4 regions of the Janthinobacterium sp. NKUCC08_JDC genome follow, and region 1 is predicted to be linked to each of the others. Evidence: predicted binding sites of a transcription regulator. Region 1 holds the regulator's gene; each other region holds the start of a gene.
What was found. Region 1 encodes sigma-54, which starts transcription at its own class of promoters, with help from an activator protein. Its sites were predicted from a motif close to TGGCANGNAANCTGCTTT; they were not measured.
Positions count from the first base shown of each region.

Region 2: a site for sigma-54 is predicted at 4,449-4,466, ahead of KO538_RS28740 (beta-propeller fold lactonase family protein). Genes of this name have one in related genera too.
Region 3: a site for sigma-54 is predicted at 5,468-5,485, ahead of KO538_RS28440 (TorF family putative porin). Genes of this name have one in related genera too.
Region 4: a site for sigma-54 is predicted at 2,441-2,458, ahead of KO538_RS00825 (urease accessory protein UreD). Genes of this name have one in related genera too.

Region 1 is NZ_JAHKQW010000018.1:95,689-102,926, forward strand. Features, by position in the region: gene KO538_RS26910 (monovalent cation:proton antiporter family protein) at 1-837, opposite strand, end outside; gene KO538_RS26915 (SIS domain-containing protein) at 922-1,956, shown strand; gene KO538_RS26920 (HAD family hydrolase) at 1,956-2,489, shown strand; gene lptC (LPS export ABC transporter periplasmic protein LptC) at 2,532-3,143, shown strand; gene lptA (lipopolysaccharide transport periplasmic protein LptA) at 3,169-3,750, shown strand; gene lptB (LPS export ABC transporter ATP-binding protein) at 3,750-4,505, shown strand; gene KO538_RS26940 (RNA polymerase factor sigma-54) at 4,510-5,988, shown strand; gene hpf (ribosome hibernation-promoting factor, HPF/YfiA family) at 6,058-6,420, shown strand; gene KO538_RS26950 (enoyl-CoA hydratase/isomerase family protein) at 6,554-7,238, shown strand, end outside.
Region 2 is NZ_JAHKQW010000028.1:1,215-8,452, reverse strand. Features, by position in the region: gene KO538_RS28755 (PQQ-dependent methanol/ethanol family dehydrogenase) at 1-1,159, opposite strand, end outside; gene KO538_RS28750 (DUF779 domain-containing protein) at 1,211-1,600, opposite strand; gene adh (aldehyde dehydrogenase) at 1,656-3,176, opposite strand; gene KO538_RS28740 (beta-propeller fold lactonase family protein) at 3,429-4,385, opposite strand; gene KO538_RS28735 (TonB-dependent receptor) at 4,590-6,728, shown strand; gene KO538_RS28730 (ABC transporter substrate-binding protein) at 6,786-7,238, opposite strand, start outside.
Region 3 is NZ_JAHKQW010000024.1:16,163-23,400, forward strand. Features, by position in the region: gene KO538_RS28415 (PTS sugar transporter subunit IIA) at 1-152, opposite strand, end outside; gene gshB (glutathione synthase) at 173-1,123, opposite strand; gene gshA (glutamate--cysteine ligase) at 1,221-2,519, opposite strand; gene KO538_RS28430 (ammonium transporter) at 2,723-4,258, opposite strand; gene KO538_RS28435 (P-II family nitrogen regulator) at 4,270-4,608, opposite strand; gene KO538_RS28440 (TorF family putative porin) at 4,620-5,387, opposite strand; gene KO538_RS28445 (accessory factor UbiK family protein) at 5,658-5,906, shown strand; gene KO538_RS28450 (YifB family Mg chelatase-like AAA ATPase) at 6,018-7,238, shown strand, end outside.
Region 4 is NZ_JAHKQW010000001.1:165,696-172,933, forward strand. Features, by position in the region: gene ureC (urease subunit alpha) at 1-866, opposite strand, end outside; gene KO538_RS00815 (urease subunit beta) at 868-1,197, opposite strand; gene KO538_RS00820 (urease subunit gamma) at 1,219-1,521, opposite strand; gene KO538_RS00825 (urease accessory protein UreD) at 1,544-2,410, opposite strand; gene KO538_RS00830 (GGDEF domain-containing response regulator) at 2,541-4,757, opposite strand; gene KO538_RS00835 (HAMP domain-containing sensor histidine kinase) at 4,932-7,097, opposite strand; gene KO538_RS00840 (PAS domain-containing hybrid sensor histidine kinase/response regulator) at 7,094-7,238, opposite strand, start outside.

The DNA of each region.
Region 1 (7,238 bases):
CAGCAGCACGTCGCGGAAGGGCTTGATATCCTCTTCCACCTGGTGCTTGAATTCCGTCTCGGAAATAAGCATGCCGGCAACAAACGCGCCCAGGGCCAGCGACAGCCCGGCCCGTTCCGTGATCCACGCCGCGCCCAGGGTAATCAAGAGCAGGTTGAGCATGAACAATTCTTGCGAGCGGCGCTTGGCAACGATGGTCAGCCAGCCGCGCACCATCTTCTGGCCGATGAACAGCAGCAAGATCAGTACGACCAGAGCCTTGCCGCCGGCCCAGGCCAGGGTTTCGGCCAGGTTGTCCGAATCGCGCGTGAGGGCCGGGATCAGGATCAGCAGCGGCACGACGGCCAGATCCTGGAACAGTAAAATGCCGATGATCTTGCGGCCGTGTTCGCTTTCGAGCTCGAGCCGCTCCGTGAGCATTTTCGAGACGATGGCTGTCGACGACATGGCCAGCGCGCCGCCCAGGGCGAACGCGGCTTGCCAGCTCAGGTGGATGTAGGCGGACAGGTAGCGCCCGACGAACCAGCCGAAGACGACGGTGGCGATGATGGTGGTGACCACCTGCGCCATGCCAAGGCCGAAGACGATGCGCCGCATGGCGAGGAACTTGGGCAGAGAAAACTCGAGCCCGATGGAAAACATCAGGAAGACGACGCCGAACTCGGCCAGCGTATGGCTGGCCTCGTTTTCGGCCGCCAGGCCCAGCGCATGGGGCCCGATGACGATGCCAACGGCCAGGTAGCCCAGCATGGGCGGCAAATGCAACATTCTGAAAGCGACCACGCCCAGCACGGCGCTGCCGAGTAACATCAGGGTCAGTTCAAGCGAGGAAAACATGGGTTGCCCGGTACGGTCAATGGAAATCGTTGTTTGTTGTGACTGGCAAGTTTTTTGCTTTCCTAATTCGTTTATACTTTGGGCATGAGTGTAACCCATGAAAAAACAATGCTGAAAGCTTTTGATCGAATTGACATGCAAGCGACGACCGAGCGCGCTGTTGCGCTGGCCCGCACCACCTTGCAGATCGAGTCCGACGCCATCGTTGCGCTGCACGCGCGCCTTGCCACGGACGACAGCGTGGGCCGCGCCGTGGCGCTGTTGCTGCAATGCAAAGGAAGAGTCGTCGTCTCCGGCATCGGCAAGTCCGGCCATATCGCGCGCAAGATTGCCGCCACCCTCGCTTCCACCGGCACGCCGGCCCTGTTCGTGCATCCGGCAGAAGCGGCCCATGGCGATCTGGGCATGGTCACCTCGGACGATGCTTTTATTGCCATATCGTACTCGGGCGAGTCGTCCGAACTGATGGCCATCATGCCTGTCGTCAAGCGCATGGGCGGCGTACTGATTTCCATGACGGGCAAACCGAATTCCAGCCTGGCCCAGCTGGCCGATGTGCACCTGGATATTTCTGTTGAGAAAGAAGCCTGTCCGCTAAACCTGGCGCCGACGGCCAGCACCACTGTCACCCTGGCCCTGGGCGACGCGATCGCCGTGGCCTTGCTCGACTTGCGCGGCTTCAAGGAAGAAGATTTCGCCCGCTCGCACCCGGGCGGCGCCCTGGGTCGCCGCCTGCTCACGCATGTGCATGACGTCATGCGCAGCGGCGAAAGGGTGCCGAAAGTGCCGGTAGAGGCATCCCTGCTGCAGGCGCTGGAAGAAATGACGAAGAAGGGCATGGGCATGACGGCCATCGTCGACGCGGACAACCGCCCCGTGGGCGTGTTTACGGATGGCGACTTGCGCCGCATGTTCGAGCGCGTGCAGGATTTCACGCAAGTGGCGATCCGCGACGTCATGCATGCGCAGCCGCGCAGCATCGCGCCCGAACGCCTGGCCGTCGATGCCGTGGCCGTGATGGAGCAGTTCCGCATCAACCAGATGCTGGTCGTCGATGCCGACGGCAAGCTGGTGGGCGCGCTGCATATCCATGACCTGACGCAAGCGAAGGTGATCTGATGGACAGCGTGGCGGACAACCTGGCGCGCGCGGCCAAGGTCAAACTGATGATCTTTGACGTCGATGGCGTGCTCACCGACGGCAGCCTGCATTTCGGCCCCGATGGCGAGATGATGAAAACGTTTAATGTGTATGATGGCCTGGGCATCAAGCTGCTGCAGGAATCGGGCGTGCAGACGGCTATCATCAGCGCGCGCCGCTCGGCCATTACGGCACGCCGCGCGCAAGACCTGGGCATTACCCATGTGCACCAGGGCGGTCACGACAAGCTGACGCCATTTCGCGAACTGCTGGCGCTGACGGGCTTGACGGAAGAGCAATGCGGCTATATCGGCGACGATGTCATCGATGCGCCCATCCTGAAACGCGTCGGTTTTGCCGTCAGCGTGCCGGGCGGGCGTCCGGAAGCGCAGGACCTGGCGCACCATGTGACGCAGGCCGGCGGCGGCCGCGGCGCGGTGCGCGAGATCTGCGAATTCCTGCTGCGCGCCCAGGACAACTATGCGCGCGTCATGGCGCCGTTCCTGGAGTGAGGCGCACCTTGCCGCCAGTGATATTGGAAAGAGTGAAACCCTATGCGTAAGCCAGGAGGCGCCCATCGCTGGCGCACGATTTTTACCCTGCTGGGTGCGGTTGTTGTCGCGCTGGCCAGCTTTTGGCTGCTCGAAGTGATGAACAAGAACAGCCAGGACATCAAGGCCAGCAAGCATCTGGATGAGCCCGATTATTTCATCACCAATTTCAGCCTGGTGCGCATGGATTTGACGGGTAAGCCCAGCTATATCGTGTCGGGCACCAAGCTCACGCATTATCCGGCCGACGATTCGTCCGATATCGACCAGCCCTTCGTGCGCAAGCTCACGCCAGGCATGCCGCCGTTGAACATGAATGCGGAACTGGCGCATATCGACCAGGACAATACCCGGCTGCAACTGCACCGCAAGGTCGTGATCGACCGCGCGGCCAGTCCGAAGGCGCAGAACCTGACGGTCAGGACGGAAGCGCTGACGGTGTTTCCGGACGAGGAAAGAATGGAAACGGACGTGCCTGTCGATATCCTGACGGGGACTTCGCGCCTCAATGGCATCGGCATGAAAGCCAATAACGCCACGGGCGTGGTGGAAGTGCAGAATGCGCTGCGCATGGTCCTCCCGCCGAAACCGCGCCCTGCCGCGGCGGCAAAATGACAGAATGAAACAAGGAAACCATACTATGAAGAACATCTTGCTGTTGACCGTATTTTCGCTGGCCATCATGGGCGTGGCGCATGCCGAGAAAGCCGATTCCGAGAAGGAAGCCGTCATCACGGCACGCAGCGGCCACGTCGATGACGTCAAGCAGGTGCGTACCCTGACGGGCGACGTCGTGCTGGTCAAGGGCACCCTGACCATGAAGGCGGGCCGGGCATTGATCACGGAAGACCCGCAAGGCTACCAGTTCATCACCTTCTGGGCCGATCCCGGCAAGCTGGCCACGTTCCGCCAGAAGCGCGATGGCGCGGGCGACCTGTGGGTCGAAGGCGAAGCGGAGCGCGTGGAATACGACAACAAGACGGAAGTGGTGAAACTGTTTTCCAAGGCCAAGCTGACGCGTCTGGAAGGCACGAAAGTAACCGACGTGGCCAATGGCGCCTTCATCTCGTATGACAGCCGCAAGGAAGTATTCAAGATGGAAAATTCCGACAGCGGCACCAGTACCTCCGATGGCGGCAGCGTGCGCATGGTGATCCAGCCGAAGACCAAGGCGCCGGAAGCGGAGAAAGCGCCGGCCACGCCTGCGCCAGGAAAGAAATAATGGACAATACTCGTTGCGGCAGCACCCTGATCGTTCGCGGTCTACAAAAAACCTATGGCAAGCGGCAAGTCGTGCATGATGTCTCGCTGCAAGTCGAATGCGGCGAAGTGGTGGGTTTGCTGGGCCCGAACGGCGCCGGCAAGACCACCTCGTTCTACATGATCGTCGGCCTGGTGCCGTCGGACGGCGGCAGCATCGATATCAGCGGCGTGGACATTTCCAGCCTGCCGATCCACCGCCGCGCGCAGATGGGCTTGTCCTATCTGCCGCAGGAAGCGTCCGTCTTCCGCAAGCTGACGGTGGAAGACAATATCCGCGCCGTGCTGGAAATCCAGACCGTCGAAGGCCGTCCCCTGAAGAAGGCCGAGATCGAGGAGCGCCTGGATAAACTGCTGGCCGATTTGCAGATTGAAAAGCTGCGCGAGAACCAGGCCCTGTCCCTGTCGGGCGGCGAGCGCCGCCGCGTGGAAATCGCCCGCGCGCTGGCCACGGATCCCCGTTTCGTGCTGCTCGACGAGCCGTTCGCCGGCGTCGATCCGATCGCCGTGATCGAGATTCAGCGCATCGTGCGCTTCTTGAAGGAGCGCAATATCGGCGTGCTGATCACCGATCATAATGTGCGCGAGACGCTGGGTATTTGCGACCGTGCCTACATCATCAACCAGGGCTCGGTACTGGCGTCGGGACGCCCCGACGACATCATCGCGAACGAGTCGGTACGCCGGGTCTATCTGGGCGAACACTTCCGCATGTAAGCCAATGAAACAATCATTGCAGCTGCGCACTTCGCAGCACCTGGCACTGACGCCGCAGTTGCAGCAATCGATACGCCTGTTGCAATTGTCGACCCTGGAATTGCACCAGGAACTCGAGCAACTGCTGACGGACAATCCCTTGCTCGAGCGCCTCGACGATCCGCTCGACCGTTCGCTGCGCCTGCTGTCGGACGGGGCCTTGAGTTCCACGGCGGCGCCGGCCGAAGCGCCGCCCCAGGCGCCAGGCCAGGAGGCGCCTGCCGCGCCTGCCGAAGCGGAAACCTTTGACGGCGAGGCGGGCGAGGGCCCGGCCGCCGCGGACGGCGGCGACAGTGACTGGAGCGAGGCGAGCCGGGGCAAGGCGCCCGACGACGAAGATTCCCGCCCGCAACTCGAGGCCCATCACTGCACCCTGCGCGAACACCTGATGGAGCAGATGCGCGTGACGGTGCTTGAATTGCGCGACCGCGCGCTGGTCGAGCTGATCATCGACGCGCTCGACGACAATGGCTACCTGGAAGAGTCGCTCGACGACATCCTGGCGCGCCTGCCGGAAGAGCTGGAAATCGACGCCGACGAGATGCGCACGGCCTTGTCGCTGCTGCAAAGTTTCGATCCGCCCGGCGTGGGCGCGCGCAATGCGTCCGAATGCCTGGCGCTGCAGATCAAGCGCTTGCCGCACATCGCCATGGTGACGCGGCGCATGGCGCTCGTCATCGTGGAAAAGCACCTGGCCTGGTTTGCCCAGCGCGATTTCAACAAGCTGAAAAAAGCCCTCGATTGCGACGATGAAGACTTGCGCGAAGCACAGACGGTGATTCGCCAGTGCAATCCGCATCCGGGTGCCGTGTTCGCCTCGGACGTGTCCGATTACGTGGTGCCCGACGTCGTCGTCAAGCGCGCGCGCAATGGCTGGCAAGTGACCCTGAACAACGACGTCATGCCGCGCCTGCGCGTCAACGCCATGTACGCCAACCTGCTCAAGCAGGGCAAGGGCGAGGGCGCCATGGGCGCACAGTTGCAGGAAGCCAAGTGGCTGATCAAGAATATGCGCCAGCGTTTCGACACGATTTTGCGCGTGGCACAGGCGATAGTAGAAAGACAAAAGAACTTTTTCTCGCATGGGGCCGTTGCCATGCGCCCCCTTGTGCTCCGTGAAATAGCTGATACACTGGGTTTACACGAGAGTACTATCTCGCGGGTAACAACTCAAAAGTACATGCTGACCCCGCACGGCATGTTCGAGTTGAAATATTTCTTTGGTAGCCACGTCGCCACCGAAGCGGGGGGCGAAGCGTCATCGACGGCGATACGGGCATTGATCGTGCAACTGACAGGAGCAGAAGACCCTAAAAATCCTTTATCCGACAGTAAGATTGCGGACATGCTGGGGGAACAAGGCATGGTGATTGCGCGACGTACTGTTGCCAAATACCGGGAAGCGTTGAAAATTCCGCCAGTGAGCCTGCGTAAGTGTTTGTAAGTTTTTTTCGGTTCCTCTGCGGGCCGGATAGGATGGACCGCACGAACCCGATCATCTTTAGGAGTGTGTATGAATCTCACCATCAGCGGACATCATCTCGAAGTGACACCAGCCATCCGTGAATACGTACAAACGAAGCTGGAACGCGTGAAACGTCATTTCGATCAAGTTATCGATATCGCCGTGATTCTGACCGTGGATAACCTCAAAGAGAAAGAAAAACGTCAAAAGGCCGAAGTCAACCTGCGTTTAAGTGGCAAAACCGTCTATGTGGAAAGCCTGGCACAAGACCTGTATGCCGCGATCGATGCCCTGATCGACAAGCTCGATAGGCAAGTGATGAAATACAAAACCAAAGTGCAAGGGCACGGTAAAGAGGCGATCAAGCATCTGCCAGACAACTCCGAGGAAGACGCCGTCGTCGCCGTTTAAGGCCACCCGCTTTCAGCAGTTGTGATCAACTAAGGGCGCACATTGCGCCCTTTTTTGCGCCTGGACCTTTTGAACGCAATGTTCCCCGCGCAGGCGCTAGAATGTTTGTACTTTTACTTTTTTCACGCCTGCCATGAGCGACTTCGTCCAGACCTCCATCCGCAACCGCACGGGGCACATCGTGCTCGACCGTCCGAAAGCCTTGAATTCCCTGTCGCTGGAGATGGTGCGCGCCCTGAGCGCTGCCCTGCTGGCCTGGCGCGACGATCCGCAGGTGGACGCCGTCGTGATCCGCTCGAGCAGCGAGAAAGCACTGTGCGCCGGCGGCGACATCCGTTTCTTCTACGATGCGGGCCTGGCCACGCCGCAAGGCGGCAGCGCCTTGCTGGAAGATTTCTTTACGGAAGAATACGCGTTAAATCATGTGATCCATTTCTATCCGAAACCGTATATCGCCGTGATGGATGGCGTGGTGATGGGCGGCGGCATGGGCGTGGCGCAAGCCGGACCCGGCAACCGCCTGCGCATCGTCACGGGCCGCACGCGCATGGCCATGCCGGAAGTTAATATTGGCTTGTTCCCGGATGTGGGCGGCAGTTATTTCCTGTCCCGCCTGGCCGGCCAGCTGGGCCTGTACCTGGGCTTGACGGGCTTGACGATCAACGCGGCCGACGCCCTGTACACGGACCTGGCCGATGTCTACCTGCCCGAGGCGCAGATGGGGGCGCTGCTGGCCCTGTTCGAGTCGACGCCGGGCGAGGCCTTGCCGGTTGCCATCAAGGCGCTGGCGGCGCCGTTCCAGGCCGAGGCGGGTATCG
Region 2 (7,238 bases), on a different contig from region 1:
TTGGGTCGCCGGGGCGGCCGGCGGCGATGAAGTTGGGCCGGCCCGTCTTCAGGTCGATGCTGCTGGCCCATGTGATTTTCTTCACAAACGGAAAGGCGTTCTGCAGCTTGCCCGTGTTGGCGTCGATCACATAGAAGAAACCGTTACGGTCGGCCTTGCCGCCGTAGCGCTTGCCATCCATGTCGAAGGTGACGAATTCGTTGGCGCCGTCGAAATCCCAGGCATCGTTCGGCGTGTTTTGATACGCCCACTTGATCTGGCCCGTTTTCACGTCCAGCGCCACGGTGGACGACGAATACAGATTGTCGCCGGGACGCAAGTGGCTGTTCCATGGCGCCGGGTTGCCGGTGCCAAAGTAGGCAAGCTTGGTTTGCGGATCATAGGTACCACCCATCCACGTCGAGGCGCCGCCCGTTTTCCACAGGTCGCCGGGCCACGTCTTGTTCGCAGTGCCGGACACGCCATTGTCGATCGCCTTGCCATCCTTGTCGTAGCGGTGGCCCATATGGCCCTCTACCGTCGGACGGCTCCACACGAGGTCGCCCGTCATCGGGTTGCGCGCTTCGACCCGGCCCACGATGCCGAATTCACCGCCCGACACGCCCGTCAGCAGCAAGCCTTCGGCGATCAGCGGCGCGGCCGTCATCGAGTAGCCGGCCGCATAATCGTCGACTTTTTCTTTCCAGACGATCTTGCCTGTATTCTGGTCCAGCGCCACCAGATAGGCGTCGAGCGTGCCGAAAATCACCAGGTTGCCGTACAGGGCCGCACCACGGTTGACCACGTCGCAGCAGGGCATGATGCCGTCTGGCAAGCGATGCTCGTACTTCCACAGCTTGGCGCCCGTTTTCAAGTCGACGGCAAAGATGCGCGAATACGATGCCGTGACGAACATCTTGCCGTTATGAATCAGCGGCTGCGATTCCTGGCCACGCTGTTTTTCACCGCCAAACGAGAACGACCAGGCCGGCACCAGCTTGGCCACGGTCTTGTCATTGATCTGCGTCAAAGGCGAATAGCGCTGGCCCTGCGTGCCCATGCCAAACGACAGGACGCTGGCCGGATTCTTCGCCGTGCTGTCGAGCATGGCATTGGTGACATTGCCCATGTCGGCCGCCTGGGCCAGCGATGCCAAACCCAAACCGACGAGTATCCCCATGATTTTTTTCTGCACAGTCATCTCCCTCTGTTTTATTAGTATGTGTGTGTATCAAGTCTTGCGGTGCTCATGCGGCTGGGCATGCAGCAAGGCGCACTCTTCATCGGTGAACAGGCGCGAACGCGTCAAGAAGCGCTTGCCCGTGCCGTTGTCGAGTGAAAACATGCCGCCATTGCCATCGACCACATCGATAATCAACTGGGTATGCTCCCAGTACTCGAATTGCTCGAGTCCCATGTAGAACGGTGTGCCATTCAAATTGCCGAGATAGATGTCGGTGTCGCTGACATCGAACTCGCCCAGCGCATAGCACATGGGCGCGCTGCCGTCGCAGCAGCCGCCCGACTGGAAAAACATCAGCGGGCCGTGACGCTGGCGCAACTTGTCCATCATTTCCAGCGCCGCATCGGTGGCGACCACCCGGGCAATTGCTGCACTCATGGCATCCCTTTCTGCGCGCCGCGCCTGGATTGACAGGCGCGGCGCGTGTACCGGTTTAGAAGAAGCCCAGCGCTTTCGGGCTATAGCTCACCAGCAAGTTCTTCGTTTGCTGGTAGTGATCGAGCATCATCTTGTGGTTTTCGCGGCCGATACCCGATTGCTTGTAGCCGCCGAACGCGGCGTGGGCCGGATACAGGTGGTAGCAATTGGTCCACACGCGGCCCGCCTGGATGGCGCGTCCCATGCGGAAGGCGCGCGAACCGTCGCGCGTCCACAGGCCGGCGCCCAGGCCGTACAAGGTATCGTTGGCAATCGCCAGCGCGTCGGCCTCATCCTTGAAAGTGGTCACGGACACGACCGGTCCAAAAATCTCTTCCTGGAAGATGCGCATCTTGTTATTACCCTTGAATACGGTCGGACGCACGTAGTAGCCGCCTTCCAAGTCGCCCGCCTGCGTGTTGCGCTCGCCGCCAGCCAGCACTTCGGCGCCTTCCTGGCGGCCGATGTCGAGATAGGACAGGATTTTTTCCAGCTGCTCCTGCGACGCCTGCGCACCGATCATGGTGGACGAGTCGAGCGGGTTGCCCTGCTTGATGGCGGCCACGCGCTTCAGAGCACGTTCGATGAATTTCTCGTAGATCGATTCCTGGATCAGCACGCGCGATGGGCAGGTGCACACTTCGCCCTGGTTCAGCGCGAACATGGCAAAACCTTCCAGGCATTTGTCGAAATAGTCATCGTCCGCGTCCATCACGTCTTCAAAGAAGATGTTCGGCGACTTGCCGCCCAGCTCCAGGGTGACGGGAATCAGGTTTTGCGCGGCGTAGCCCATGATCAAGCGGCCCGTGCCTGTTTCGCCCGTGAAGGCGATCTTGGCGATGCGCTTGCTCGAGGCCAGCGGCTTGCCCGCTTCCAGGCCGAAACCATTGATGATGTTCAGCACGCCCGGCGGCAGCAGGTCGCCGATCAGCTCGATCAACACCATGATGGAGGCCGGTGTCTGCTCGGCCGGTTTGAGCACGACGCAATTGCCGGCGGCCAGGGCTGGCGCCAGTTTCCACACAGCCATCAGAATCGGGAAATTCCATGGAATGATCTGGCCCACGACGCCGAGCGGCTCGTGGTAGTGGTAGGCATAGGTTTCCGCATCGATTTGCGCGACGGAACCTTCTTGCGCGCGGATGCAGCCGGCGAAATAACGGAAATGGTCGATGGCCAGCGGGATGTCGGCGTTCATCGTTTCGCGGATCGGCTTGCCATTGTCGATGGTTTCCGCCGTGGCGATCAGGCTCAGGTTCTGTTCGATGCGGTCGGCGATGCGGTTCAGGATATTGGCGCGCTCGGCAGGCGATGTCTTGCCCCAGGCATCCTTGGCGGCATGGGCGGCGTCCAAGGCCAGCTCGACATCTTCCGCCGTGGAACGGGCGATTTCGCAAAATGGCAAGCCCGTGATCGGTGTGATGTTAGGAAAGTATTCACCTTTTACCGGGGCAACGAATTTGCCGCGGATGTAATTGTCATAGCGTTGTTTGAAGGGATTGGCTACGCCCAGTTTGCTGATGTCTGCGAGATTCATGTCGTCCTCTATCGGGTTAATTAGAATGGAATTGCTGTAATTAAAATCAAACGTCCTGGTACAGATGGGGTGAGTACACGGAGTCTTCCGCAAATGCCGTGCCAGCTCGGCATCCCACTACAAACTTAGCCGCTTTTACCCTTGTTACAAGGGCCTAGCGTCAATACCGGTGTGCTTTTCAGCGCATGCCCGGGCTTGAGCCGCTGCACAATGGAACAGGTGTACCAGACTGGAACACCTGTTCCTGTGCCATTAACGAATCACCACGCCCCATGGCAATTCACCTACAGCAATATCGGCCACCTTGCGCGCGCTGGCCGTGTCGATGACGGAAACGCTGTTCGAACGGCCATTGGCCACGTACAGCTTGGCGCCATCGGGCGTGATGGCCATGTTCCACGGGCGCTTGCCGACGGGAATGGTGGCCGTGACCTCGTTGCTGGCCGTGTCGATCACCATCACCGTGCCATCGATACCGTTCGAGACATACACCTGCTTGCCGCTGGGATGGACCACGATGCCGTTTGCATTCTTGCCAGCGGGAATGGTGGCGATGGCCTTGCGCGCGGCCATGTCGATGACGTAGACGGCATTGACCAGTTCGCACGCCACGTAGGCGCGGCCCGAGTCCGGACTGAAACCGATGCCGCGCGGGCGCAATCCCACGGCGATGGACGCCACCTGGCGGCGTTGCACCACATCAATGACATCGACTTGTTCAGCCTCTTCCGCGCTGACCAGCAGCCAGCGCCCATCGGGGCTGAAAACGGCATGTTCCGGATTGCGTCCATGCACCTTGATATCGGCGAGCAAGACGCCCGTCTGCCCATCGAGCAAGGCCACGCTATTGTTTTCCTCGACGGCCACGGCCACGTAATGACCGTCTTGCGAAGCGCTGACGCCTTCGGGCGACTTGCCCAGCGCCACCGTGCGCAGGGGGGCGCCGCCAGCGTTATCGATCAGCAGCAAGGCGCTGCTGGCCGCATCCGTGACAAACAATTGCCGCCCGGTGGGGTCGGCGGCGATGCCGCGCGGACGCTTGCCGGCTGCAATCTGGCGCACGACCTGGTCGGTCGCCGTGTCGATCACGCTCAAGGTGCCCGATTTTTCATTGGGAACATAGGCAAATGGAGCAGCCTGGAGGGCGCTGCTGGCGAGCGCAGGCAGCAGCCAGCACACTTGGCGCAAGCGCGAGAAGAAGTTGGGCATAATCACCTTTCGATGGCAAAACACAGGAAAAGCGCGCGGCATCGGCGCATCTGAACATTGCTGTATGCAAACGCCATGCCACTGACACGCGTATAATTTCAGCCCACCAATGGAGACATGGCAGGCATATTGCTTGATACAACGATGCAGACCTGCGCCGCGCACGCGACCAAAGCAGGCTTTTATTCACATTGGAGAATCCGCATGCAGCACCGTTTCCGCCTGAACACCATCGCCAGCCTGTTTGTCGCCGGCAGCGCTACCCTCGCCCCTCACGTCTTTGCCGCCGAGGCAGCTGCCCCGGCCAACGGGCAACTGATGGATACGGTGGTCGTCAGCGGCAGCCGCATCGCCCATCCAAGCCAGGAAGTGCCGGCCTCGATCGACGTCGTCGACAGCGCCCGCATCCAGGATGGCCAAATCCGCGTCAACGCGTCAGAAGCGCTGGCCGCCGTGCCGGGCCTGGTCGTGCAAAACCGCCAGAACTATGCGCAAGACTTGCAAATCTCGTCGCGCGGCTTCGGCGCACGCTCGGCCTTTGGCGTGCGCGGCGTCAAACTGATCAGCGATGGCATTCCTGCCAGCATGCCCGACGGCCAAGGCCAGGCCGCCACCTTCAACCTCGATACGGCCGAGCGCATCGAAGTGCTGCGCGGACCGTTTTCTGCCATCTACGGCAACCACTCGGGCGGCGTGATCCAGCTGTTTTCCAAGGATGGGCAAAATCCTCCGTCCGTCGAATTGAATGTGGTGGGCGGCAGCTACGGCACCAACAAAGTGGACTTGACGGCGCAAGGCCAGGCAGGCGGCATCGGCTACGTGCTCGACGGCTCGCGCTTCCGCACGGACGGTTTCCGCGACCACAGCGCCGCCACGCGCGAACAGGCGTTCGGCAAGATCACCGTCAAGCCCAGTGCGGACAGCAAGCTGACCATCGTTGCCAACAGCCTGCACCAAGGAAACACGCAAGATCCGCTGGGCGCCACCTGGGCCACGTTTGCCCGCGACCCGCGCGCTGGCGAAACCGATGCGAGCGACACACAAAACCCGAAGCGCACCCTGGCCGAGCGCTACAACACGCGCAAGAGCATCGACCACCAGCAAATCGGCGCCACCTATGAACAGTCGTTCGGCGACGACCGCCTGCATGTGATGGTGTATGGCGGCAACCGCGACGTGATCCAGTACCAGGCTTTTACCAAAGGCTTCCAGGCACCGCCCAGCCATTCAGGCGGCGTGGTCGACTTCCAGCGTGAGTTCTACGGCATCGATACCAACTGGCTGCACGTGAACCAGTTGGCCGGCGGCAAGCTGAGCACCACCATCGGCATCGACTATGGCCGCTCCAGCGATGACCGCACCGGCTATGAAAATTACATCGGCAACACGTTTGGCGTGAAAGGCAAGCTGCGCCGCGACGAGCAGAATGTCGTCTCCAGCCTCGATCCCTATATCCAGACGGAATGGCAAAGCGGCCCATGGCTGCTGAGCGCAGGTGTGCGCTACAGCAAGATGAAAGTGGCGGTCGACGACCACTATCTCAGCAATGGGAACGACAGCGGCAGCCTCGAATTCAGCCACACGACACCGGTGCTGGGTCTGCTGTATAAACTGACGCCGAGCGTCAACGTGTACGCCAGCGCCGCGCGCGGTTTTGAGGCGCCTACCTTGAATGAACTGTTTTACTCGGGCACGGGCGGCGGCTTCAATTACCAGCTAAAACCGGCCACCAGCACCAACCTGGAAGCAGGCATCAAGGCGAGAATCGCCAACAACACCCACGTAAACGCGGCCGTGTTCCAGATCAAGACCAACGACGAACTGGTGGTCGACAAGTCCAGCGGCGGGCGCACCAGCTATCGCAATGCAGGTAAAACCTTGCGCCAAGGTATGGAAGTGTCGCTGGACTCAAACTTGCCATATGGTTTCACGGCAAAAGTAGCACTGACCAGCCTGCACGCCGTGTATGACCAGGCGTTTGGCAGCGTGCGCGAAGGCAGCCGTTTGCCTGGCGTGCCCAGCGCCAACCTGTTCGCGGAACTGGCGTGGAAAGATAAGCTCGACCGCTTTGGCGCGGCGCTGGAAAGCGTGGCCAGCAACCAGGTCTACGCGGAAGACAGCAACATCGAAAAACCGGCGCCCGGCTACACGGTGTTCAATGCGCGCTTCAACGCCAAACAAAACGTGGGGAACTGGCGCTTCAAGGAATTTGCCCGCCTGAACAATCTTTTCGACAAGACCTACGTGGGCTCCGTCATCGTCGGCGACAGCAACAAACGCTACTATGAAGCGGCGCCAGGACGCAATTGGCTGCTGGGTGTCAGCGCCCAATATAGTTTCTAAAACTAAAAAGCCCGCGCCTCTTCCGATGCGCGGGCTTTTAAACCAGAGCAAGCTACTTCAGGGCCGCGCCTCCTTCACGCCATACTTCTCAAAGATCGTTTTCAGTTCGCCGCTGGCCGCCATCTCGTTCATGGCTGCCTGCAGCAACTTGGCCACGTCGAGCTGTTGCTTGCTGACGGCCAGGCCCACGGCCCAGCCGGCACGCGGCAAGCGGGCGAACGCCACTTCGCTCAAGGGGAAAGCGGGGTCGCTTTTCAGCACCGATTCGATTTCCGAACGGTTGGCCAGCACGGCGTCGAGCTTGCCCGCCTGCAATTGCTGCAAGGCTTCGGCGGCCGTATCGAAGATGCGCACGTCGTCGCGGTACTTGCCATTGTCTTCGCCCAACATCAGCATGGCCGCGATCGACACCTTTTCCACGCCGATACGCTTGCCGGCCAGCGAAGCGACTCCGTCGAATTGCGGCACGGATTGCGCGCTGCGCACCAGGCGCACGGTTTCCACGTAGTA
Region 3 (7,238 bases), on a different contig from region 1:
TCCGACGCCAGTTTCTGCACTTCCATCAGGTCCTGGTCGGCGACGACGTCGATGGCTTCAAACCGTTCCGTTGGCCCCCGGAACACATGCGCGCAGGCGGCGATGAACGCCTGTCCCAGCGGTGCATGTGTCATGAGCAAAATCCCTACCATAGTCATTTCACCTTCTAGCGCTACCGCGCTTGCGCAACGCCATGCTCGACGGCGTCGACAAACATGGCCGCCACGTCAAAACCCGTTTGCTGCATGATTTCCTGGAAGCAGGTCGGGCTGGTGACATTGACTTCCGTCAGATAGTCGCCGATCACGTCCAATCCTACCAGCATCAGGCCGCGCGCGGCCAGGATCGGGCCCAGCTTTTCTGCGATTTCCAGGTCGCGCGCCGTCAATGGCTGCGCCACGCCCGTGCCGCCGGCGGCCAGGTTGCCCCGCACTTCGCCCGCCTGCGGGATGCGCGCCAGCGAAAACGGCACCGGCTTGCCGCCGATGACGAGGATGCGCTTGTCGCCCTTGACGATGTCGGCGATGAAACGCTGCGCCATGATGGTCTGCGCGCCGTTGTCCGTCAGCGTCTCGATGATGGCGCCCAAATTCAGGCCATCGGCCTTGACGCGGAAGATGCCCGTGCCGCCCATGCCGTCGAGCGGCTTGAAGATGACATCCTGGTGCTTGGCGTGGAAGGCGCGCAGGCGCGCTTCGTCCGACGTCACCAGGGTCGGCGACGTGAATTCAGAAAACTGCGCAATGGCCAGCTTTTCATTGTTGTCGCGGATGGCGGACGGCTTGTTGAAGACGCAAGCGCCCTGCTTTTCCGCCAGTTCCAGCAGATATGTGCCGTACACGTATTCCATGTCGAACGGCGGGTCCTTGCGCTCGATGATGGCGTCCAAGGTAGACAGGCGCACTTCTTCGGTGGAGACCACCTTGTACCAGTCGTGCTCGTCGCCGGTCAGCTCGATGTGTTTGACCCGTGCCGTGACGATGCCCTCTTCCAGCGCCATATCCTTCTGTTCGAAGGCATACACGGCATGGCCGCGTTTGGCCGCCTCGCGCATCATGGCGAAGGTGGAGTCTTTGTAAGTCTTGAAGCCTGCCAGCGGGTCGGCAAGGAATGCAATTTTCATGGTGCGTCCAATCGGGGAGCCTGGATAAGGAATGCTTGATTCTAGCCGAGATCGCCAGGCGCGGTAGTCGCCGCGCCCGGCAAGTCTCGTTGACGGATCAATACACCTCGGGATTCGGGTCCGTGCGCTCCATTTCCAGCGACGCTGCCAGCAAGGCCAGGCGCGCCACCACGCCATACACATAAAAGCGGTTCGGCGCGGCCGTGCCCGGCTTGGCCTTCAAATCCGGCACGGCATGCTGCTGGGCAAACGCCAGCGGCACGTACTGCGAGCCGGGCGCGTTCAGGTTCTGGTCCACGCCTTTTTCAGCATGCACGCGGTAGAAGCCGCCCACCACGTAGCGGTCGATCATATAGACGACGGGCTCGGCCACGGCATCCTTGATGCTTTCAAAGGTCGGCACGCCTTCCTGGATGATGACGTCGGTCACCAGCTGGCCATCCTTGACGATGGACATTTTTTCGCGCTGCTTGCGCGACAGGTCGCGCACTTCGCTGGCGTCGCGCACCGTCATGATGCCCGTGCCATACGTGCCCGCATCGGGCTTGACGATGACGAACGGCTTTTCCTTGATGCCGTATTCCTTGTATTTCTTGCGGATCTTGGCCAGCAGCACGTCGACGCTGGCGGCCAGCGCATCTTCGCCCTCGCCTTCCTGAAAATTCACATCGCTGCACTTGGCGTGGAAGGGGTTGAGCATCCACGGGTCGACATCGATCATCTTGCCGAATTTTTTCACCACTTCATCGTAGGCCGTGTAGTGGTTGCTCTTGCGGCGCAAGGCCCAGCCCGCGTGCAAGGGCGGCAGCAGACTTTGCTCATGAATATTTTGCAAGATATCGGGGATACCGTCCGACAAGTCGTTATTCAGCAGAATCGTGCAAGGGTCGAAATCCTTCAAGCCCAGGCGGCGGCCATTGTTCAGGCGCACGAGCGGTTCGATGACGAGCATGTTGCCATCCGGCAACGCCAGCGGTGTCGGCTGGGTGATCTCGGGCGACCACGAGCCGAAGCGCACGTGCAGCCCCGTCTGGCGGAAGATCTGCATCAATCGCGCCACGTTCTGCAGATACTGCGGCGTGGTGTTGTGCAATTCCGGCACAATCAGCAGGTTGCGGGCGTCCGGGCAATACTTGTCAATGGCGGCCATGGCCGCTTGCACGGACAGGGGCAGCATTTCCGTGGCCAGGTTGTGAAAACCGCCAGGGAACAGATTGGTATCGACGGGCGCCAGCTTGTAGCCGGCGTTACGCAAGTCTACCGAGCAATAGAAGGGCGGCGTGTGCTCTTGCCACTCCATGCGAAACCAGCGCTCAATGGCCGGCGTCGCGGCCAGAATCTTTTTTTCGAGGTCGAGCAGCGGTCCGGTCAGGGCCGTGACGAGATGGGGAACCATAGTTACATCCTTAAATTATGTGCAGTATTCAAAAAAGCACACAGAACTGCCGACTATATTACCGTGTAAGTACCCCAAATCGGGGCAAAAGCCTTGTTTTAAAGACCTTTTACATTCCCACAACGAAAAAAAGGCACCTCAATGAGGCGCCTTTTCCACCAGACATGCCGCGCCGGGACGCTGGCATGCCAGATAGTGATTATTTAGCCATGATACGCTTGCTCGCCGTGGCTGGTGATATCGAGGCCTTCGCGCTCTTCTTCTTCCGGTACGCGCAGGCCGATGACGATGTCGACCAGTTTATAGGCGATGACGGAAATGATGGCAGACCAGAGGATGGTGGTGCCGACCGCTTGCGCTTGCACCCACACTTGGTGGCCGATCGAGTACGGATCCGCCGACATCTTGTTGGTGACATAGTCGAAGATGCCCTGGCCGCCCAATTGTGGTGCAGCAAACACGCCCGTCAGCAAGGCACCGAGGATGCCGCCTACGCCATGCACGCCGAACACGTCGAGCGAATCGTCGGCGCCGATCAGGCGTTTCAAGCCATTCACGCCCCACAGGCAGACGACACCGGCCAGCAAGCCGATGACCAGGCCGCCCATCGGGCCGACAAAGCCGGCCGCAGGGGTGATCGCCACCAGGCCGGCCACGGCACCCGATGCGCCACCGAGCATCGATGGCTTGCCTTTGCTGATCCACTCGCCAAATACCCACGACAGGGTAGCGGCGGCAGTGGCCAGCAAGGTGTTGACGAAGGCCAGGGCAGCCACGTCGCCCGCTTCCAGCGAGGAGCCGGCATTGAAACCGAACCAACCCACCCACAGCAGCGACGCACCGATCATGGTCATCGTCAGCGAGTGCGGCGCCATCGATTCGCGGCCGTAGCCGACGCGCTTGCCGATCATGATCGCGCCCACCAGGCCGGCAACGGCGGCGTTGATGTGCACCACGGTGCCGCCGGCGAAGTCCAGCGCGCCTTTTTGCCAGATCCAGCCAGCCTTCAGGGCTTCGCTGGCCGAAGTGGCGGCGTTGGTGATCAGGTCAGGACCGGTCCAGAACCACACCATGTGGGCCGCTGGCAGGTAGGCGAACGTGAACCACAGCACGACGAAGGCCAGCACGGCGGAAAACTTGGCGCGCTCGGCAAAGGCGCCGACGATCAGCGCGCAGGTGATGGCGGCAAACGTGCCCTGGAAGGCGACAAAGACGAACTCGGGAATGACGACGCCCTTGCTGAAGGTGGCGGCGGCGGCAAACGTGCCCTTGGCCGGATCCCAGATACCGTTCAGGAACAGGCGGTCGAAGCCACCGAAGAAGGCGGTTTTTTCCGTGAAGGCGATCGAGTAGCCGTAGATACACCACAGCACGATGACCAGCGCGAACACCATGAACACTTGCATCAGCACCGACAGCATGTTCTTCGAGCGCACCAGGCCGCCGTAGAACAGGGCCAGGCCGGGGATGGTCATCAGGATCACCAGCAGGGTGCTGATCATCATGAAGCTGGTATCGCCCTTGTTGGCAACGGGCGCGGCGGCTGGCGCGGCGGCGGCCGGGGCCGGAGCGGCGGCCGGAGCTGCTGCGTCAGGCACCGGCGTGACGGCGGGAGCGGCGACGGCCGAAGTCGTGGCCGCCTCCGTCTTGGCGGGGGCATCGGCAAAGCTCGGCGCGGCGACGCCAAACGCACACAGACAGGCAAACCCAGCTAGCAATTTTGTTATATTTTTACGCATCAATATTCCCCTTAGAGCGCTTCGTTGCCGGTTTCACCGGTACGGATGCGGATGACTTGTTCCAGGTTGTAGACGAAAATCTTGCCATCGCCGATTTTACCGGTACGCGCGGCACCTTCGATCGCTTCGATGGCCTGGTCGACAATGGCGTCATCGACAGCCGCTTCGATTTTGGTTTTTGGCAAGAAGTCGACGACATACTCGGCGCCACGGTAGAGTTCCGTGTGACCTTTCTGGCGGCCGAAACCTTTGACTTCGGTAACGGTAATGCCTTGCACATTGATAGCCGACAAGGCTTCGCGTACTTCGTCCAGTTTGAACGGTTTAATGATTGCAGTAATCATTTTCATGGCAGTCTCGCTTAAAAGGTTTTGGATACGGTCAGCACGAGACCGGATTTCGCCAGATTCTTGCCATTCGGTGCCAGCGACGTGATGTTGGCTTTGACGTAGGCCAGGGCGACTGTTGCCATGCCAAAATCCTTGGTGACGCCCAGCTTGTAGTCGGTGTAGCTGAGGGAATCGTTGTGCTCAACTTTCTGGCGGCCCACATGCAGGTTCAGCAGATAGCCTTCGTGCACATCGATATTCGCGCCCACGTCGAGGTAGCCGCTGTTCTTGCTGTCGGCCACGCCGAACAGATTGGTGGTCGAGTGCGAGTACTTGATGTAGGCCGGGCCATAGCCGAGCTGGCCATACAGCTCGAAGGTGTTGGCATTGGTGCTCAGCCCATTCGAGGGATAGAAGTAGTACAGGCCGCCTACGTCATAGGTAAAATCCTTGCTGATCTCGCCCCGTTTGCCGCCGTAGATGTCCCATTCCAGATTGGTATCGCCGCCGCCGTCCTTGATCCATTTGATGCTCGACAGCCAGGTGCCGACGTACAAACCCGTCGGGTTGTGGGTATAGTCGGCACCGCCGCTGATGGCCGGTTTCAAGCGGCTTTGCGAGATGCCGCGGTAACGGTAGTCGCTGGTCAGCGCCACGTTGTAGCTCACCACGTTATCAGGTACGGCTTCGGCTGCAGCAGGCGCCGCCACTGCATCCTGGGCCATGGCGCTACCGCACAAGGCGGCCATGGCCAGCGTCAACGCTGCAGCTAAAGTCATGTTCTTGGACAGATTCTTCATGGCGATTCCCTTTTATTGAACTTTTAAAGCGGTTGAGGTTTAAAATCTTGGCTGGAGATCACAAAGCGTTCATACCTTCTTTAGCAGAATACGTGCCAGCTCTATTGCCACCTTGACAGGTGCGTTTCCGGCCATACATACCCTGCAAGCCTCTGGGCATGCGGGTACGGGCTGCTGAAGCATTGTGAATTTGCCCAGTTTCGCACCAGATTAACGCCGCTGTGCACCGCAATGGTGCGATGCACAGGCCGCACCATAAAAGGACTGACCATGGACATGAATACCTTCTTTAACGACTTGCAAGGCAAGATCCATCAAGCCATCGAAAACTCGCCTGCCAAGGATATCGAGAAAAACGTGAAATCGATGATGACCCAGGGCTTCGCCCGCCTCGACCTCGTCACGCGCGAGGAATTCGATATCCAGGCGCAAGTGCTGGCCAAGACCCGCGCCAAGCTGGACGCACTGGAACTGCGCCTGATCGAACTGGAAACGCGCCTGAACGACACCAAGGCGTAAGATGCGGCCAGCAAGGCTCCGTTATTGACGGCCTTGCTGGCATAGCTCAAGCTTGACGGCGTTGCATACGCTAGACTGGTCCTGCCCGCGCCCGCGCCACAGGGGAGTCTGATGAGTCTGGCCGTCCTGAAAAGCCGCGCCCTGGCCGGCATGGAAGCGCCCGAGGTAAGTGTCGAAGTCCACCTTGCCAATGGCTTGCCTTCGTTTACGATTGTCGGCCTGCCGGATACGGAAGTGAAGGAATCGCGCGACCGCGTCCGTGCCGCGCTGCAAAACTGCGGCTTTGACATGCCGGCGCGGCGCATCACGGCCAATCTGGCGCCGGCGGACCTGCCCAAGGAATCGGGACGCTTCGACCTGCCCATCGCGCTGGGCATCCTGGCCGCGTCCGGCCAGTTGCCGGGCGACCAATTACACCACTACGAATTCGCGGGCGAACTGTCGCTGTCTGGCCAGTTGCGCCCCATCCGCGGCGCGCTGGCCATGACCTTTGCCATGCAACGCAGCCAGCCAGGCGCGCCACGCGCCTTCATCCTGCCGCAGGCGAACGCGGACGAAGCGGCTCTCGTCAGCGATGCCTGCATCTATCCTGCCCACAGCCTGCTCGAGGTCTGCGCGCATTTTGCCGCGCACGCCAGCCGGACCGTCCTGCAACGCCACCAGCCCATGCTGGCCGTACCCGATTTTGCGTATCCGGACTTTGCCGACGTGCAAGGACAGCAGCAGGCGCGCCGCGCACTGGAAGTGGCGGCCGCGGGTGGCCATAACGTCCTGATGGTGGGGCCGCCGGGCGCGGGCAAGACCATGCTGGCCAGCCGCTTCCCCGGCGTGCTGCCGCCCATGAGCGACGAAGAGGCGCTGGAATCGGCCGCCGTGCATTCGCTGGGCGGCCTCTTCAAGGTGGAACACTGGAAACGACGCCCCTACCGTGCCCCGCACCAGACGGCATCCGGCGTGGCCCTGGTGGGCGGCGGCAACGTGCCGCGCCCGGGAGAAATCTCGCTGGCCCACTGCGGCGTGCTGTTTCTCGATGAAATCGCCGAATTCCAGCGCCGGGTGCTCGATGTGCTGCGCCAGCCCATGGAATCGGGCGTGATCAGCATTTCACGCGCGGCCCGCCAGGCCGAGTTTCCTGCTCGCTTCCAGTTGATCGCCGCCATGAATCCCTGCCCCTGCGGTTATCTGGGCCATGCTTCGGGACGCTGCCGCTGCACGCCGGACGCCGTACTCCGTTATCACAGCCGCCTGTCCGGTCCGCTACTCGACCGTATCGACCTGCAGATTGAAGTGGCCGCCATGCCGCCGGCGGCGCTGGGGCGGCACGCAGGCGCA
Region 4 (7,238 bases), on a different contig from region 1:
CCCACGGCGGCGATGATGTCTGGCGCATGGCCGCCGCCCGCCCCTTCCGTGTGGAACGTGTGGATGGTGCGGTCCTTGAAGGCGGCCAGCGTGTGCTCGAGAAAACCGCCCTCGTTGAGGGTATCGCTGTGCAGCGCCACCTGGATATCCATGCGGTCCGCGACGGACAGGCAGTTGTCGATGGCGGCCGGCGTGCTGCCCCAGTCTTCGTGCAGTTTCAGGCCGATGGCGCCCGCGCGCACCTGCTCTTCCAGCGGCAGCGGCAAGCTGACGTTGCCTTTGCCCATGAAGCCCAGGTTCATGGGGAAGGCATCGGCCGCCGCCAGCATCGCGTGCAAATGCCACGGTCCCGGCGTGCAGGTGGTGGCGGCCGTGCCCACGGCCGGTCCCGTGCCGCCGCCCAGCATGGTGGTCACGCCGCTCATCAGCGCTTCTTCGATCTGCTGCGGGCAGATGAAGTGGATGTGCGTGTCGACGCCGCCGGCCGTGATGATCATGCCTTCGCCGGCGATGATCTCGGTGGCGCCGCCGATGGCCAGGGTCACGCCAGGCTGGATGTCCGGATTGCCCGCCTTGCCGATGCCGAAGATCAGGCCGTTCTTCAAGCCGATGTCGGCTTTGACGATGCCCCAGTGGTCGAGGATGACGGCATTCGTGATGACGGTATCCATCACCTCGGCCGCGCAGCGCTGCGACTGGCCCATGCCGTCGCGGATCACCTTGCCGCCGCCGAATTTCACCTCTTCGCCGTAGATCGCATAGTCATGCTCGATCTCGATGAACAGTTCCGTGTCGGCCAGGCGGATGCGGTCGCCCTTGGTGGGGCCGAACATCTCGGCATACGCGCTGCGGGGAATGCTGGCCATCTCAATCCTTTCCCGGTGGTGTGTCTTGCAGTTCGCCCATCACTTCGCCATTGAAGCCATAGACCTTGCGCTCGCCCGCCAGCGCCACCAGTTCCACCGTGCGCTGCTGGCCCGGCTCGAAGCGCACGGCCGTGCCGGCCGTGATGTTCAGGCGCATGCCGTAGGCGCGCCAGCGCTCGAAAGCCAGCGCCGGGTTGACTTCAAAAAAGTGGAAGTGCGAGCCGACCTGTATCGGCCGGTCGCCCCGGTTGGCCACCACCACGGTGGCCGTGGCGCGCCCGGCATTCAAGCTGATTTCGCCTTCTTCCAATTGGTATTCGCCTGGGGTCATGAGGGGCTCCTTCTCAAAAAACTACGGTATCGGGTGGTGCACGGTCACCAGCTTGCTGCCATCGGGGAAGGTCGCTTCCACCTGGATGTCGGGGATCATCTCGGCGATGCCGTCCATGACGTCGGCGCGCGAGAGGATCTTGGTACCGTCCGACATCAGCTGCGCCACCGACTTGCCATCGCGCGCGCCTTCCATGATGGCGGCGCTGATCAGTGCCACCGCTTCCGGATAATTCAATTTCAAGCCGCGCGCCAGGCGCCGTTCAGCCAGCAGCGCGGCCGTAAAAATGAGCAGCTTGTCTTTTTCGCGGGGAGTCAGGTCCATGGTTTTCCTTGTTCTTTCCTGATTAAGTGTTCCAGATGCGGGGTACGACGGCATCGCGTCCCAGCATGGCGGGGCGCAGCAGCTGCCAGGCGGCCAGCATGACGCGGCGCGCCGCCTCGCTGTCGCCGCACAGCAGGCGCACCACCACCAGCGATTTCATGTGCGTGGCGCCAAACGCGGCGCCGGCCGGCACGGCGATCCCGCGCACGGCCGCCAGCACGGCGGCAGGAACGGGGGCGCCGACGGCGATCAGGGTGGCGCACACAGTGTGGCCCGCCAAGCCCAGTGGGCTGGCCATCAGCGCGCCGCCGCCAGCCAGCACACCCTGTTCCCACCACAGCAGCTTGCCGCCACGGCGAATCTGCACCTGCTGGCTGATGCTGCCCGTATTGAAAACTTCGCCCGAGGCGCTGCGGCCCAGGCAGACGATGTCGCAGCCGATGTAGCGGGCTTCCGGCGCCAGTTCCACTTCGTGGCGCAGGCGCACGCACGCCTGGTCGAAGAAAATGCTTTCCTGTGGCAGCCACTCGATGGCCGCGCCGCTACCGGCGCGCAGCACGATGTGCTGGCCCGAGACATGGCCATTGGCGCGGTACCATTTGGCCGCGCCCGGCGACGTGAGCAAGGCGTGCGCGCCCTCGCCCACCGTGGCGTCGACTGCCAGCTGGTCGCCGCCCACGACGCCGCCGGGCGGATGGATGATGATGGCGTGGCAGACGGCGCCGCCTTCCGGGTACAGGGGCTTTTGCACGCGAAGGGGGCCGCTATGCGTGCGCTCGACGAGGCGGCTGACGCCATCGTGCAAGGCAAAGCCCAGGCGCAGCTGCGCCTGCCAGGCGCTGTGCGCGCTGGCTGGTAAAGGCGTGACTGGTCGGGTGCTGTCTGGCATGCGGGGCAATCGCGTAAATAAGCGATTACCTAAGCAGGATATGTGCCAGCGTCAGGGGAAGGAAAAGTGAGAATCGTGCACCGCGCTGCGGCGGGCGCACCGGCATGGTGCATCTGCCGCACCGCGGCGCTCAGGCCACGGCCACTGTTACGGCCAGGGTGCGCCGTTCGCGCAGCAAGGCCGTGAAGGCTTCCGCGGCCAGGGGGCGGCTGAAAAAATAGCCCTGCATTTCATCGCAGCCGTGTTCCGTCAGGAAGTCGACCTGTTCGCGCGTTTCCACGCCTTCGGCGATGACGCGCATGTCGAGGTTGTGCGCCAGCGAGATGACGGAACGGGCGATAGCCGCGTCGCTGCTGCTGGTGGTGACGTCGTCGACGAAGGATTTGTCGATCTTCAGCACGTCGATGGGAAAGCGTTTCAGGTAGCCGAGGCTGGAATAGCCGGTGCCGAAATCGTCGAGCGAAATGCCCACGCCGATATCCTTCAGGCGCGTGAGGGCCGCCACGGCCTTGTCCGGGTCGCCCATCACCGTGCTTTCCGTGATCTCGATGCCGAGGCAGGCGGGCGCGATACCGTATTTGCGCAAGGCCGCCTCGACGAACGGCACCGTGCGGTCCTGTGCGAACTGTTTGCCGGACAGGTTGACGGCCACCTTGATGCTGCCCAGGCCAGCGTCGTGCCAGGCGCGGATTTGCGCACACACGCTTTCGAGCACCCATTCGCCGATGGCCGTGATCGAGCCGTATTCCTCTGCCAGTGCGATGAACAGGCCGGGCGGCACCTTGCCCAGCACCGGGTTATCCCAGCGCAGCAGGGCTTCCGCGCCCAGCAAGGCACCCGTGCGCAAGCACATCTGCGGCTGGTAGTGCACTTCGAATTCATCGCGGCAGATGGCGCCGCGCAGCTGCTGCTGCATCGCCAGGCGGGCGCGGATATCGCTGCCCATGCGCTCCGTGAAGAAGGCGTAATGGTCGCGCCCCATTTCCTTGGCGCGCACCAGGGCCGTGTCGGCGTGGCGCAGCACGTCATCGAGGCTGTCGCCGTCGGCCGGACACATGGCGATGCCGATGCTGGTCGTCAGCGCCAGGCGTTCGCCATCGACGCTGAGTTCTTCGCGCAAGCCGGCCAGGATCGTTTGCGCCAGCCCCAGGGTACGCCCCAGCAGGGCATCGTCCTGCAGCAGGATCTGGAATTCGTCGCCGCCCTGGCGCACCACCGTGTCGCCTTCGCGCACGCAGCCGGACAGGAAACGCGCCACCACTTGCAGCGCCTTGTCGCCGACGGCCTGGCCGTGCGAATCGTTGATATTCTTGAAACGGTCCAGGTCGAGGCACATCAGCACCACCTGCTGGCTGTCGCGCACGGCGTTCGCACGCGCCTGCTCGAAGCGCTCGCGCAGCAGCACGCGGTTCGGCAAACCGGTCAGCGCATCGTGGTAGGAAAGGAAATCGATCAGATGCTGCTCGGCCTTGCGTTCGCTGATGTCGAGGAATACGCCGATATAGTTGACGACGGCGCCATCGGGTCCGTGCACGGTGGAGACGCTGAGCAGGCAGGGATAGGTATCGCCGCTCTTGCGCCGCGTTTGCACCTCGCCCGACCAGCAGCCGCTGCTGCGCAAGCCCTGGCGCAGGGCCAGCAGCACCGCTTCGCCCGTGTATTCGGCGTGCAGGCGCATGATGTCCGTACCCACCACTTCCTGCGCCGCGTAGCCGGTGATGCGCGTAAAGGCGGGATTGGCCGTGACGATGACGCCGGCCGCATCGGTGATCAAGATGGCGTCCTGGGTCGCTTCGAAGACCTGGCCCGACAGGCGCAGCAATTCTTCATTCGCGCGGCGGATCTGCACTTCGCGCGCCAGTGTGCTGGCCACTTGCTCCAGTTCGGCCGTGCGTTCGGCCACCCGCCGTTCCAGGTTGGCGCGCTCCTGCGCCAGTTGCAGCTGCGCCCGCGCCAGGCGCACGTGGGCGTCGGTGCGGGCGAGGATTTCCTCGGCCTGGAAGGGTTTAGCGATGAAATCGACGGCGCCCAGCGCAAAGCCGCGCACCTTGTCGTCCGTATCGTACTGGGCCGACAGGAAGATCACCGGCACCTGGCACAGGGACGGTATCTCCTTCAGGCGGCGGCACACTTCAAAGCCGTCGAGGCCGGGCATGCGCACGTCGAGCAGGATCAGCTCAGGCGGGCGCGCCTGAGCCGTCCACAGAGCCAGCTCACCGTTCGGCGCCTGGCGCACGGCATAGCCGGCGCCGCCCAGCAAATCGCTCAACAGCTTCAGCGAAGCCGGCGTATCTTCAACGATCAGTACTTCGCCCTTCGAGTTCACTTCCGAAAAATCGCGGTGCATGTAGCAGTTCTCTCAGCTTTGGATGAGGCGCGGCGGTCGGTTGCCACGCTGGACAAGACATTTCTTTGCGATGAACTACGTACTATCATCATAATCTTTATTGCAATTTAGCACCATCCATCGACGGTACTTAGTCGTTCTTTTCAGCGAATCCGATGTTGTCAGCCCACACTTTCAAGCGTGCGCCAGCACGCCTTCATTCTCCAGCAAGTCGCACAGCTGGCGGTACTGATGCTGGTCAAGCATGGCCTGCAGCGGCGCCAGCAAGGGCGCCGCCGCCGCGGGCAGGGCCGCCAGCAGCTGCGCCACCCTGGCCAGGTTCAATTCGCGCAGCGCCACCAGCAAGGCGGCGCGCTCTTCCCCGGTCAACAGCAGCAAATCTTGCGCCCGCAGTGCCGGCCGCGCCTCGGGCGCCGGCGACACCGGCTGCGGCAAGGGCACCTGCAGCGGCGCCTCGGCCGCCTGCGCGGGAATGCTGAAGCTGAAGACGGCGCCCTGCCCCGGCGTCGATTCCACCGTCAGTTCGCCTTTCATCAGCTGCACGAATTCGCGCGAGATGGCCAGGCCCAGGCCCGTGCCATCTTTCGGTCCCGCGCTGTCGGCCTGCACGAAGGGCTCGAAAATGCGCTGCTGGTCTTCCGGGGCGATGCCGATACCCGTGTCGCTGACGGCGAACGACAGCATCCATTGATCGCCATCGCGCCGCTCGCCGCGCACGCGCAGGGTGACTTCGCCGCCGCCGGCAAACTTGACGGCGTTCGACATCAGGTTCAGCAGCACCTGGCGCAAGCGCGTCGCGTCGAGCAGCACGGCCTCCGGCAGGCCCGCGCAATCGAGGCGCAAAGCCAGCCCCTGCTGCTCGGCGCGCATGCCCAGCATGTCCATCACTTCCTGCAACAGGGGCGCCAGCGCCACCACGGCCGTCTGCGCCTGCAGGCGCCCCGCCTCGCCCTTCGACAGTTCTAGGATTTCATTGATCAGGGTGAGCAAATGATTGCCGGAGCGGTGGATGATGGCCAGGTTGCGCTTTTCATCGTCGTGCATATTGGGCGAGGCGGCCATCAGGCGCGAAAAGCCGATCACGGAATTCAAGGGCGTGCGAAGTTCATGGCTCATGTTCGCCAGGAAGGTGCTCTTGGCGCGGTTCGCCGCCTGCGCCTGGCTGACGGCCACCGACAGGGCGCTCGTGCGCTCGGCCACCAGTTCTTCCAGGTGATGGCGGTGGCGCAGCAGTTCCAGTTCGGCCTCGCGGTGCGCCGTGATGTCGTAGTTCGACCCCACCAGGCGCATGGGCTGGCCCTGCCCGTCACGGAAGATCACGGCGTCGACCTTGATGTAGCGGATGGCGCCATCGGGCCACAGGATGCGGTATTCGTGCGTGAACGCCTGGCCGGCGCCCAGCGCGGCGCGCAGGGCCTCCTTGGCGGCCGGCACGTCGTCGGGCATCAACGCCGCGCGCCAGATCGCCGCCGGCGCCGTGCCGCTGTCCGCATCTGCCCTGAACTGCGCGTACATCTGCTCGTCCCACTGCAAGGCGCCGTTGATCACGTTCCAGTCCCAGATGCCGATGCTGGCCGCGCCGGTGGCCATCTGCACGCGTTCCTCGCTGCGCTGCAAGGCGCGGTAGCGGCTGTCGAGCAGCGCCACCATGTCGCGGATGGAACGGTACAGCGTGCGCAGCTCGCCCAGGAACCACGCTTTCGGCGGCGTGCCGAACGCTTCACCCTGCCCCGCCTGGATGCCGGCCGCATACTGGCCGATCGCCTTCAGGGGCTTGAGCATCAAACACCACATGAGCAGCCAGATGCTGGCCACGAGGATCACGTCGAGCGCCACGATCATGGCGCCGATGCCCAGCGCGCGCTGCCGCAGCTGCGCGTGCAGCAAAGCAGGCGTCGCATACACGGCAACGCTGCCGATGACTTGCCCGCCCATCGTCACGGGACGCCGCTGCACCAGCCAGTCCGGCTCCGCGGACAGCGAGGAAAAGCTGCCGATGGCGCCGTCCGCGGTGCGGCGCAGGACCAGCGCTTCCTTGCCGATGCCCGGCGTCAGCGAGCTGGCCACCAGGTCGCGCTTGCCCAGCATGCTGCGCATGATGGCCTGCATCTGCTTTTCATCGAGATTCCACAAGGGCAGTTCGATGGCCACGGCCAGCTGGTCCGCGCTGACGGACAGGCTGCGCTGCAGCTGCTGCCAGCGCTGCTCGCGTTCGGACTGGTAAAACAGCACGGCAAACACCAGCAGCAGCGCGGTGACGACAAAGGTCAGCGCCACGCTGACGGCCAGCACGATGGACACGCCGCCCAGGCGCGCGCCCTTGGATGGGTGAAGCGTCATGCGTCTTCGCCCTGCGGCTCGCTGGCCAGCTGCGCCAGCAAGGCGCACAGTGGCTGGTATTGATGCTGTTCCAGCATGGCGGCGATGTGCGCGGCCAGCTGCGGCAGGCCGGTCGCCACGCCGGCCAGCACGATGGCACTG